Regions from separate parts of the Nonomuraea sp. NPDC001831 genome, predicted to be linked through region 2. Evidence: riboswitches for the same ligand, from Rfam matches in the RefSeq annotation. Region 2 holds a riboswitch; each other region holds the start of a gene.
The links. Region 2 has a riboswitch for thiamine pyrophosphate ahead of ACFYYW_RS23265 (purine-cytosine permease family protein). Riboswitches for the same ligand answer to the same signal wherever they lie in the genome.

Region 1 (3,743 bases), on a different contig from region 2:
GGGCAGCGCGATCGTGAACACCTCCTCGATCAACGGCCTGCGCGGCAACAAGACCCTCATCGACTACGCCGCGACGAAGGGCGCGATCAACGCCTTCACCTACTCCATGGCCCAGAACCTGGTCGAGCGCGGCATCAGGATCAACGCCGTCGCCCCCGGCCCGGTCTGGACGCCGCTGATCCCGGCCACGATGCCGGAGGAGAAAGTGGAGAAGTTCGGCGCGCAGGTGCCCATGAAGCGGGCCGCCGACCCCGACGAGATCGCCCCTTCGTACGTGTTCTTCGCCGCCGACCGGCTGTCCTCGTACTACACGGGCGAGGTGCTGGCCCCGATCGGCGGCGAGACGCTCCCGGGCTGACCGCACGGGCCGGCCCGGGGCCTCCACCGAGATCAGAGGTAGATCGAGCCGCCCTTCCCGAGGAACTCGGCCGCCTTGTCGGCCATGCCCGCCCGCACCTCGTGGCTGAGCTTCATCGAGCAGAACTTCGGGCCGCACATCGAGCAGAAGTGCGCGGTCTTGGCGGGTGCGGCCGGCAGGGTCTCGTCGTGGAAGGCGCGGGCGGTGTCCGGGTCGAGCGACAGGTCGAACTGGTCCTCCCAGCGGAACTCGAACCGGGCGTCCGACAGGGCGTCGTCCCACGCCTGGGCCTGCGGGTGCCCCTTGGCCAGGTCCGCCGCGTGCGCCGCGATCTTGTACGTGATCACGCCGGTCTTGACGTCGTCGCGGTTGGGCAGGCCGAGGTGCTCCTTGGGGGTGACGTAGCAGAGCATGGCGGTGCCGTACCAGGCGATCATGGCGGCGCCGATGCCCGAGGTGATGTGGTCGTAGCCGGGGGCGATGTCGGTGACGAGCGGCCCGAGGGTGTAGAAGGGCACGTCGTCGCAGAGCTCGCGCTGCAGGTCGACGTTCTCCTTGATCTTGTGCATGGGCACGTGGCCGGGGCCCTCGATCATCACCTGCACGTCGTGCGCGTGCGCGATCTTGGTCAGCTCGCCCAGGGTGCGCAGCTCGGCGAACTGGGCCTCGTCGTTGGCGTCCGCGATCGACCCGGGGCGCAGCCCGTCGCCCAGCGAGAACGTCACGTCGTAGCGGGCCAGCAGGGCGCACATCTCGTCGAAGTGCTCGTACAGGAAGCTCTCGCGGTGGTGCGCCAGGCACCAGGCGGCCATGATCGAGCCCCCGCGCGAGACGATCCCGGTCCTGCGGCGGGCGGTCAGCGGGACGTGCGCCAGCCGCACGCCCGCGTGCACCGTCACGTAGTCGACGCCCTGCTCGCACTGCTCGATCAGGGTGTCGCGGTAGACCTCCCACGACAGCGCCTCCGGACGCCCGCCCACCTTCTCCAGCGCCTGGTAGACGGGCACGGTCCCGACCGGGACGGGCGAGCTGCGGATGATCTGCTCGCGGGTCTCGTGGATGTTCGGCCCGGTGGACAGGTCCATGACGGTGTCGGCGCCCCACCGGGTGGCCCAGGTCATCTTCTCGACCTCCTCCTCGATCGAGGAGGTGACGGCGGAGTTGCCGATGTTGGCGTTGATCTTGACCAGGAAGTTCCGGCCGATCGCCATCGGCTCGGACTCGGGATGGTTGACGTTGGCGGGGATGACCGCCCGCCCGGCCGCGACCTCCTGCCGGACGAACTCGGGGGCCATCCCCTCCCGGACGGCCACGAACTCCATCTCCTTGGTCACCACGCCGCGCCGCGCGGCGCCGAGCTGGGTGACCGGCGACCCCCACGCCGAGCGGTCGGTGCGCGACGGCCCCGAGGTGTCGTAGAGCCGCACCGACGTGCCGTTCGACAGCCTGACCTCGCGCATCGGCACCTGAAGGTCACCGATGTGGATCTTGGAAAAGCGCGCGTCGCTCATCGCGCAAACTCCCTTCGCCGGCATTATCCGGAGCAGGTTCTGGCGGTCGGCGGCTGACAGCCGTCCTCTCAGCCCGGTCCGCACCGGGCTCCCGCGTTGGTCACCGCGATCATAACCCCGCGCGTGGCAGGATCAAGGGGATGTCTGATCCCATTGCGCACACGACCGCCACCTACGACCGCATCGCGCGCCAGTACGACGAGCAGGTCGCCGATCCGTCACCCTCGGTCGCGGGCTTCCGCGACCGGTTCGTCTCAGCCCTGCCCGCCGGCGCCACGGTCGCCGACCTGGGATGCGGCCCGGGGCGCGAGTCGGCCTGGTTCGCCGGACGCGGCCTGACCACCGTGGCCGTGGACCTGTCGCTCGAGATGGCCAGGCTCGCCACCGGGCGCGGCGTGCCCACCGTCCTGGGCGATCTGCGGCGGCCGCCGCTGTCGCCGGCGTCCCTGGACGGCGTCTGGTCGGCCGCGGCCCTCGTGCACGTGCCGTCCGAGCAGACCGAGGCGACGCTGCGCGCCTGGCACGCGGCGCTGCGCCCCGGCGGGGTGCTCGCGCTGATCACCGCCCTGGGCGACAACGAGGGCTGGGAGCCGGTGCCGTACCGGACGGAGTACGAGCGCTGGTTCGTCCACCGCGACGCGGGCGACCTGCTCGCGGTGCTGGACGCGGCCGGGTTCGCGGTCGCCTGGCACGAGACGAACGTCACCCACCGCACGTGGTTCAGCGTGCTGGCGACAGCGCGCAGCTCCCCCCTGCCCTAGTCCCCCCAGGTCGAGCTCTCCCCTGGTCTGGTCTCCAGGGCGAGCTCTCCTCTGGCCTGGCCCCCAGAGCGCGCTCCCCCCTGCCCTGGTCTCCAGGGCGAGCTCTCCTCTCGCCCGGTCTCCGGGGTGAGCTCTCCTCTGGCCTGGTCTCCAGGGCGAGTGCGAACCCGGGGCCGCGCAGCCGCGCGGTCCCGCCGCGCGCCGACGCTGACCTGACCTCGACCGGCACGCCGTCCGCCCAGGTCAGCCGTCCGGCCTCGGCCGTCACCTCGTCCTCACCGCCGTCATGCGCGGTGCCAACGCGCAACATGAACCCCACCGGTCCCAGAAGTCGCGCCCTCAGGCTGCCGACGATGGCGCGCGCCGGGGAGGAGGCGAAATTTCACCGTGCTGTAGGACGGGTTTCCCAGGATCGCGGCCACCTCGCGGCCACCTCCTCCGGCGCCGTCGAACCCCGCTCGTCGATGACCCGCCGTACGGCGTCCGGAGCGCCGGGACGGTCCGTCGGCCAGTTGCCGGATCCGCCCGACTCCGGCGCTGCCCGGACCGCCGGTCCGCAACGGCTTCTCGTCGAGCTGGACGCGCTCGGTCGCAAGCGCCCCGAACACGCACGCGCCGAGCGCTCCGTTGCCGATCGGCAGGACGTGTCCTTCCCAACCGGGGACGGGCTCGTCGCACCGGAGCGTCAGCATGGCGATCACCCCAAGGTTTGGCGATCGCCCCTGGCGGTACGGACTCCCTCAGGGGAACTATGATGAAGATCGCCGCTGTGGCCGCGATCGTGGCTCTCACCACGATCGGACCGGCTGCCGCCTCTGGGGACGGCATCGAGCAGCAGGAAGTGAGCAAGCAGCAATACCGGACGCTGACCGCCCAGTGCCGCTACGCCGACACACAGGCCCTGCGCCAGAAGTGCAGGCAGGCGGTCAAGGACAACTACCGTATCGGCCGGCGCAACCGTTCACTCGACTGCCGGACGTACTCCGGCGTGACGGTCTGCGGCGAACTGCTCCTCAGCAAGGCCGAGCGCGCGTGCATCGACGAGTCCACCAGACAGGGCTTGGCCTATCGCCGCGCCGAAGTGGAATGTTACGTGGCCTGACCATGATCGTC
Region 2 (3,743 bases):
CGATGAGCTGCTTGCCTTCTGCCTCGTCGTGGGCGAGGAGGAGGAGTTCTTCGGCAATCGTCACGGTCATGTCCCGACACTAACCTCCCAGCATGAGCATTTCGGAAAGACTTCACGCGATCGGCCGGCCCTTGCTCCAGGCGCAGCTCGACCATCCCACGGTGGCCGGCATCGGGCGCGGCGACCTGGCCGAGCCGGTCTTCCGGTCCTGGCTGGAGCAGGACTACCTGTACCTGCTCGACTACGTGCGGGTGTTCTCCAGGCTGGCCTGGCAGGCGCCGGACGGGCATCTGGGCGACCTGGTGGATCTGGCGTACTCGACGTACCACGACGAACTGCGTCTGCATCGGTCGTTGTCGGCGGAGTTCGGGGCCGATCTTGACAATGCGGTGAAGGGGCCGGCGTGTGCGGCGTACACGGCGTTCCTGCTGGAGGCGGCGGGGTCGTACGGGGAGGGGTTGGCGGCGCTTTATCCGTGTATGTGGGGATATTCGAGTCTTGGGAAGATCCTCGCCGAGAACCCGCCCGCCGAGCCGCGCTACCGGGCCTGGGTGGACACCTACGCCGACCCGGCGTTCGCGGCGCTGACCGTACGGATCGGGCAGATGATCGACGAGGCCGACCCCGACCCCGTACGGGCGGAGGCGCTGTTCGCCGAGGGCATGGCACACGAGCTCGCCTTCTGGGACGTGCCGTAGTCGCGTGCCGGTCCGGTACGCGCCATACCCTGGGGGCATGCCGGAACTTCCCGAGGTGGAGTCGCTCACCAACTTCCTGCGCGAGCGGGCGGTCGGCCGCTCGATCGCCGGCGTCGACGTCGTCGGCTTCCAGGCGCTCAAGACGTTCGACCCGCCGGTCACCGCGCTCGGCGGGCTCACCGTCACGGGCGTGTCGAGGCACGGCAAGTTCATCGACCTCGACTGCGACGGCCTGCACCTGATCATCCATCTGGCCCGCGCCGGCTGGCTGCGCTGGCGCGACGACCTGACCGGCGCGCGGCCAGTGCGGCCGGGCAAGGGGCCGCTGGCCGTACGCGTACGGCTGGCGCCCGACGACGACGGCCTGGCCCCCGGGTTCGAGCTGACCGAGGCCGGCACGCAGAAACGGCTGGCCGTCTACGTCACCGACAAACCGGAGGACGTGCCCGGCGTCGCCGCCCTGGGCCCCGACCCGCTCGACGACGCCTTCACCGTCGAGGCGCTCAAGCGCATCGTGGGCGGCAACCGCACCCAGATCAAGGGGCTGCTGCGCGACCAGAAGGTGATCGCGGGCATCGGCAACGCCTACTCCGACGAGGTGCTGCACGCGGCGAGGATGTCGCCGTTCAAGATCGCTGGGACGCTGACCGACGCGCAGATCGCCGACCTGCACGAGGCCATCGTGACGACGTTGCGCGACGCCGTCGAACGGGCGCACGGGCTGGCCGCCAAAGACCTCAAGGCGGAGAAGAAGTCCGGGCTGCGCGTGCACAACCGGGCCGGCCAGCCGTGCGACGTGTGCGGCGACACGATCCGCGAGGTGTCCTTCGCCGACTCCGCGCTCCAGTACTGCCCGACCTGCCAGACGGGCGGCAAGCCGCTGGCCGACCGGCGGATGTCGCGCCTGCTCAAGTAGGGTCCCGGGCGCGGGATGATGGAGGCATGACCGTTCCAGAGATCGACGTCACCGCCGTTCCCGACGACGCCTACCTGCTCGACGTCCGCGAGCAGGACGAATGGCTCGCCGGCCACGCCCCCGAGGCCGTGCACATCCCGATGTCGCAGATCCAGGGCCGGGTCGAGGAGGTGCCCGCCGACCGCACGGTCTACGTGGTGTGCCGGGTCGGCGGCCGGTCGATGCAGGTCACGGCGTGGCTCAACCAGCTCGGGCGCGACGCCGTCAACGTGGGCGGCGGCATGCAGTCGTGGGAGTTCGCGCGCCGTCCGATGGTCAGCGAGACCGGGCAGGATCCTTTCGTGGCCTGAATGCCCCACTGTGGCGGTTCCGCCGCCATTGAGGCATGATGAGGGCGCCAACTGCATAGTCGCGGGAGCTCGGGGTGCCGGGCTGAGAGGGCAGCAACACAGCCGCTGCCGACCGCCTGAACCTGTCCGGGTAATGCCGGCGTAGGGAGTGTGCGATGACGCATGTCGTCGACGAAGTTCCGCTGACCCTTGACGGCGCGCCCCCCAAGACCCTCGGCGTCCTCGACCAAGGCGCGCTCTGGGCCAACCTCGGTGTCAGCCTCCTCGGCTTCTCCGGCGCGCTCGTCCTGATCGACCCTCTGGGCAACGCGCCGCTCAGCCTGGTGGCCGCGCTCACGGCCGCCGTGGTCGGCAGCCTCATCGGCACGGCCATGGTCGGCCTGTCGGCCATCCCCGGCACGCAGACCGGGCGGCCGGCGATGGTGCTGCTGCGCGGGCTGTTCGGGGCCAAGATGTCGTACGTCCCGTCCGTGCTGAACATCGTGCAGATGCTCGGCTGGGGGGCCTTCGAGCTCTGGGTGATCGCCAAGGCCGCGAATGCGATCTTCGGGAGCGTCCCGTACCAGGTGTGGGTGGTGGTGGCGGGGGTGCTGACCACCGCGCTCGCCGTCTGGCCGCTCGGATCGATCAGGCTGCTGCGCCGGTACGTGACCGCCGGCGTGATCGTGTCGCTGATCTGGTTCACCGTGTCGTTCCTGGGCGAGGCGCCGACGTACACGGGCGGGTCGTGGACGGCCTTCGCCCCGGCCGTCGACTACGTCATCGCCCTGTCGGTGTCGTGGGTGCCGATGGCCGCCGACTTCGCCAGGCACTCGCGGTCCAGCCGGGCCGCCTTCACCGGGGTCGTCGGCGGCTACACCGTCGCCCAGGTGGCCTGCCTGGCCCTCGGCGTGTACGCGGTGGCCATCGCGGGCGCCCAGGCGGTCGCGGCCGACGGCATGGTCGTCTTCCAGCCGTTCGTCGCGGCGCCGCTGGGCGCGCTGTTCTTCGGCATCCTGGTGCTGCGCGAGACCGACCAGTCCTTCGCCAATGTGTACTCCACCACCCTCTCGCTGCAGAACCTGATGCCGAAGGTCGACCGGCGGATCGTCTCCACCGCGATCGGCGTGCTCACCACCGCGATCGCCCTGGTCGTGGACGTCACCTCCTACGGCGCGTTCCTCGGGGTGATCGGCGCGGTGTTCGTGCCGATGTTCGCGGTGCTGGCCGTCGACTACTTCGTGCTCGGCGGCGCCGCCCGCTGGAACACCGCCGAGGACGCGCCCTCGCGCTGGCTGATGCTGCTGCCGTGGGCGCTGGGCTTCGCCGCCTACTGGTTCACCACCTCGACGCCCACGGTCGCCGGCTGGGACGGCTTCTGGGCGTCGGCCCGCGACGCCGTCGGCTTCACGCGGGAGCCGTGGATGAACGGCGCGCTCGGCGGCGCGCTGGTCGCGGCCCTGGTGACGCTGGTCGTCGGCGTGCTCGGCCGGCGCCGCTCAGCGGCCCGCTGAGGCCCGGCGTTCGACGTTGAGCAGGTGCTGCTTGGCGGCCACGCCTCCGGCGTAGTCGCCGAGCTCGCCGTCCTCACGGACCACCCGATGACAGGGCACGATCACGCACACGGGGTTGGCGCCGACCGCGTTGCCCACCGCGCGCAGGGCGCGCGGCCGCCCGATGCTCGCGCCGATCTCCTCGTACGTCGTGGTCGTGCCGTAGGGCACGGCCATGGTCTTCTGCAGCACGGTACGGGCGAACGGCGTGGCCAGCGCGAGGTCGACCGGCGTGGCGAAGGTGCGC
Region 3 (3,743 bases), on a different contig from region 2:
TCGAGGCGTGAGGCCACTTCGGGGAGAGTGAGCCACTCGTCGACGAGCTGGTCGGTCTCCCGGTCGATCTGTGCAACAGAAAGCGTCACGAAACCACAACTACCACATGCCGTCCTTGCTCAAACAACACAATCCCGTAGGGGGACCTCTGGATCTACCAGGCGTTCTGTGTCGAGGCGGTGCCCGCCTTCGATGATCCTACGGCCCTGCACGTAGTCCCGGGGCCGGTCGACGGCGAGCACGGCGGCGAGGGTGTCGCCGGAGGTCAGCCAGACGGCCGACCACTTGCCCTCGGGCTCGCCCCGGTAGAGCAGGCGGTCGCCGGAGGGGTGGTGGCCGATGTACTGGACCATGTGGCCGAACTGCTCGGACCAGAAGTAGGGCGCCGGGTCGTAGACGGCCTCCTCCCCCAGCAGGGTCGCGGCGGCGACCTCGGGCGAGCCGAGCGCGGTGTCCCAGTGCTCGACGCGCAGGCGGACGCCGTAGCGGCGCGACCACCAGGCCGCGCAGTCGCCGGCGGCGACCACGTTCGGCATGGACGTGCGCAGGTGCTCGTCGGTGACGACGCCGTTGTGCAGGTCGATGTCGGAGCCGGCCAGCCATTCGACGGCCGGGCGCACGCCGATGCCGGTGACGACCACGTGCGCCTGGACGAACTCGCCGCCCACCAGCCGCACGCCGCCCTCGTCCACCTCGTCGACCATGGTGTTCAGGCGCAGGTCGATGCCGTCGTACCAGTGTCGCGTGCGGGCGCCGATCTCCGGGCCCACGGCGTTGGCCAGCGGGGCGGGGCCGGCCTCGATCACGGTCACCGAGCAGCCGGCCTTGCGCGCGGCGGTGGCGACCTCGGCGCCGATCCAGCCGGCGCCGATGATCGCCACGTGGGCCCCGGCCACCAGGCCGGCGCGCAGCTCGTGGGCATCGTCGAGGGTGCGCAGGACGTGCTGGGGGCCGTCGCCGGGCACGGTGATCGGCTCGGTGCCGGTGGCGATCACCAGGCCGTCGTAGCCGAGCTCGCCCTCGGTGGTCTCCACGACGCCCTCGCGCAGGGCCTTGGCGGTGACGCCCGGCCAGAAGTCGACCTCCAGCGCGTCGAGGTCGGCCTCCAGGAAGCTGGAGTCAGCCGCGCCTGACAGGACGGCCTTGGACAACGGCGGACGGTCGTAGGGCCGATGGCGCTCCTGGCCGATCAGCGTGATCCGTCCGGTGAAGCCGCGCCCGCGCAGCGCCTCCGCGCTGCGCAGCCCGGCCAGGCCCGCTCCCACCACTACGACATGGTTCACGTTCATGACCATAACGGGGGCGGTGCCGGCACGTCGCGCCGAGGCCGTAGGCTGGAGGCGCAAGACGCGCGGGAGTCCGGCCGTCACCGGGCTGAGAGGAAGGCTTGAGCGGGCCTTCGACCGCAAGACACCTGATCCGGATCATGCCGGCGAAGGGAGCGCGGATGAATGTGATCGTGGGCGGCGGGGTCGTCGGGTTGTCGATCGCCTGGCGGCTGGCCCGCGAGGGGCTGCCCGTCACGGTGGTCGACCCGGCCCCGGGACGCGGGGCGTCCTACGCGGCGGCCGGGATGCTGGCGCCCGTCAGCGAGGTCGCCTACACCGAGGAGCCGCTGCTGCGGCTGGGGGCCGCCTCGCTCCGGCGGTGGCCGTCCTTCGCCGCCGAACTGGCCGCCGACGCTGGGCTCGGCCCGGACCTCGGTGCGGGTCCTGGGGCAGGTCTCGGCACGGGGCTGAGTGGCGGTCCCGGTGGGGGGGCCGGTGGCGGGGCCGGGGAGGCGTTCGGGGGCGCGTTCGGGATGATCGGGCCGCAGGGGGCTGGCGGCCGGGCGCTCGACCTGCGCGCCGACGGCACACTCGACGTCGCCTTCGGGGCCGACGACCTCGCGGCGCTCGACGACCTGGCGGCGTTCATGGACAAGCTGGGGCTGCGGGTCGAGCGGCTGACCGGGCGCGAGTGCCGCCGTCTGGAGCCCATGCTGGCCCCTTCGGTGCGCGGGGGGCTGCTGGCCCCCGGTGACGCCTGGGTCGATCCGCGCCGGGTCACGGCAGCGCTGCTGGCCGCGCTCGACCGGCTGGGCGTGCCCGTGGTGCGGGCGCGGGTGACCGGACTGCTGCGCGACGACGACGCCGTTCCAGACGCCGTTCCAGACGCCGTGGCAGGCGCTGGGACCAGCCCTTGGAGCAGTTCCGGGACCGGCGGCGCTGTGACGGGGGTGCGGCTTGAGCCCGTGCCCGGTCAGCCTGAGCCGGCGGTGCGGGAGATCGCGGCCGAGCGGGTGGTGCTGGCCGCCGGGGCGTGGAGCGGGGAGCTGGCCGACGTGCCCGTCCGGCCGGTCAAGGGGCAGATCATGCGGTTGCGCTCGGCGCAGCCGCTGCTCGGGCGGTGCGTACGCGGGACGGTGCACGGCACGCCCGTCTACCTCGTCCCCAGGGGCGACGGCGAGCTGGTGCTCGGGGCGACCCAGGAGGAGCTGGGGTTCGACACCCGGGTGACCGCGGGCGGACTCTACGAGCTGCTGCGCGACGCCAGGGAGCTGGTGCCGGGCGTCACCGAGCTGGAGGTCGCCGACGTGGTCGCCGGGCTGCGTCCGGGCACCCCCGACAACCTGCCGATCATCGGGGCGGGCGAGGCTCCGGGGCTGGTGCTGGCGACCGGCCACCACCGGGGCGGGGTGCTGCTGGCCCCCCTCACGGCCGCCCTGGTCACGGCGGCGGTGCTGACACCGCCCGCGACGCCCCCGGCCGCGACGACGGCGCCCCCGGCAACGGCCCGGACAGGCACACAGACGGCGGCCCGGACTGCGGCCCAGACGGCGGTGCTCTCGACGAGGCTCTCGACGGGCGCGCAGCTTTCGGCGGGCGCGGGGATTCTGACGGGTGAGGAGGGCGAGCTGGCCGCGCTGTGCTCGCCCGCGAGATTTCGGGATATTTCATGATTGTGACGATCAACGGCGCCGCGCACGAGGTGGCCGACGGCACCACCGTGGCCCAGGCCGTACGGACGCTGACGACGGCCACCACCGGCGTGGCCGTGGCCGTGAACGACGAGGTGGTCACGCGGAGCTCGTGGGAGACGACGGCGCTCGGCGACCGCGACCGCGTCGAGGTGCTGACGGCGGTGCAGGGTGGATGAGCTGATCATCGCCGGGGAGAAGTTCGCCTCCCGGCTCATCATGGGCACCGGCGGCGCGCCCTCCCTGGACGTGCTCGACCAGGCCCTGGTCGCCTCGGGAACCGAGCTGACCACGGTGGCCATGCGGCGGCTCGACCCCGGCGCCCGCGGCTCGGTCCTCGACGTGCTGCGCCGCCGCGACATCAAGGTGCTGCCGAACACCGCGGGCTGCTTCACCGCGGGCGACGCCGTGCTGACGGCCCGGCTGGCCCGCGAGGCGCTGGGGACGAACTGGGTCAAGCTCGAGGTCATCTCCGACGAGCGCACGCTGCTGCCCGACCCGATCGAGACCTTCGACGCGGCCGAGCGGCTGGTGGCCGACGGGTTCGTGGTGCTGCCGTACATCGGCGACGACCCGGCGCTGGCGCGGCGGCTGGAGCAGGCCGGCTGCGCGGCGGTGATGCCGCTGGGCGCGCCGATCGGCTCGGGGCTCGGGATCAGGAACCCGCACAACATCGAGCTGATCGTGGAGGCCGCCGGGGTGCCGGTGATCCTCGACGCCGGCATCGGCACGGCCAGCGACGCCGCCCTGGCCATGGAGCTGGGCTGCGACGCGGTGCTGCTGG

Region 1: it holds a riboswitch for thiamine pyrophosphate, as region 2 does, so the genes downstream of both, thiC (phosphomethylpyrimidine synthase ThiC) here and ACFYYW_RS23265 (purine-cytosine permease family protein) in region 2, are expected to answer to the same signal.
Region 3: it holds a riboswitch for thiamine pyrophosphate, as region 2 does, so the genes downstream of both, ACFYYW_RS11635 (FAD-dependent oxidoreductase) here and ACFYYW_RS23265 (purine-cytosine permease family protein) in region 2, are expected to answer to the same signal.

Annotation. Positions count from the first base shown of each region.
Region 1 is NZ_JBIATU010000002.1:463,797-467,539, forward strand. Features, by position in the region: gene ACFYYW_RS07735 (SDR family oxidoreductase) at 1-358, shown strand, start outside; gene thiC (phosphomethylpyrimidine synthase ThiC) at 391-1,869, opposite strand; TPP riboswitch at 1,862-1,974, opposite strand; gene ACFYYW_RS07745 (class I SAM-dependent methyltransferase) at 2,010-2,630, shown strand; gene ACFYYW_RS07750 (glycoside hydrolase N-terminal domain-containing protein) at 2,915-3,322, opposite strand; gene ACFYYW_RS07755 (hypothetical protein) at 3,382-3,732, shown strand; gene ACFYYW_RS07760 (universal stress protein) at 3,735-3,743, shown strand, end outside.
Region 2 is NZ_JBIATU010000007.1:46,963-50,705, forward strand. Features, by position in the region: gene ACFYYW_RS23245 (GPP34 family phosphoprotein) at 1-70, opposite strand, end outside; gene ACFYYW_RS23250 (TenA family protein) at 93-698, shown strand; gene ACFYYW_RS23255 (Fpg/Nei family DNA glycosylase) at 736-1,614, shown strand; gene ACFYYW_RS23260 (rhodanese-like domain-containing protein) at 1,641-1,964, shown strand; TPP riboswitch at 2,016-2,129, shown strand; gene ACFYYW_RS23265 (purine-cytosine permease family protein) at 2,120-3,457, shown strand; gene ACFYYW_RS23270 (methylated-DNA--[protein]-cysteine S-methyltransferase) at 3,443-3,743, opposite strand, start outside.
Region 3 is NZ_JBIATU010000003.1:143,027-146,769, forward strand. Features, by position in the region: gene ACFYYW_RS11625 (Rv2175c family DNA-binding protein) at 1-89, opposite strand, end outside; gene ACFYYW_RS11630 (FAD-dependent oxidoreductase) at 120-1,289, opposite strand; TPP riboswitch at 1,342-1,458, shown strand; gene ACFYYW_RS11635 (FAD-dependent oxidoreductase) at 1,448-2,941, shown strand; gene thiS (sulfur carrier protein ThiS) at 2,938-3,138, shown strand; gene ACFYYW_RS11645 (thiazole synthase) at 3,131-3,743, shown strand, end outside.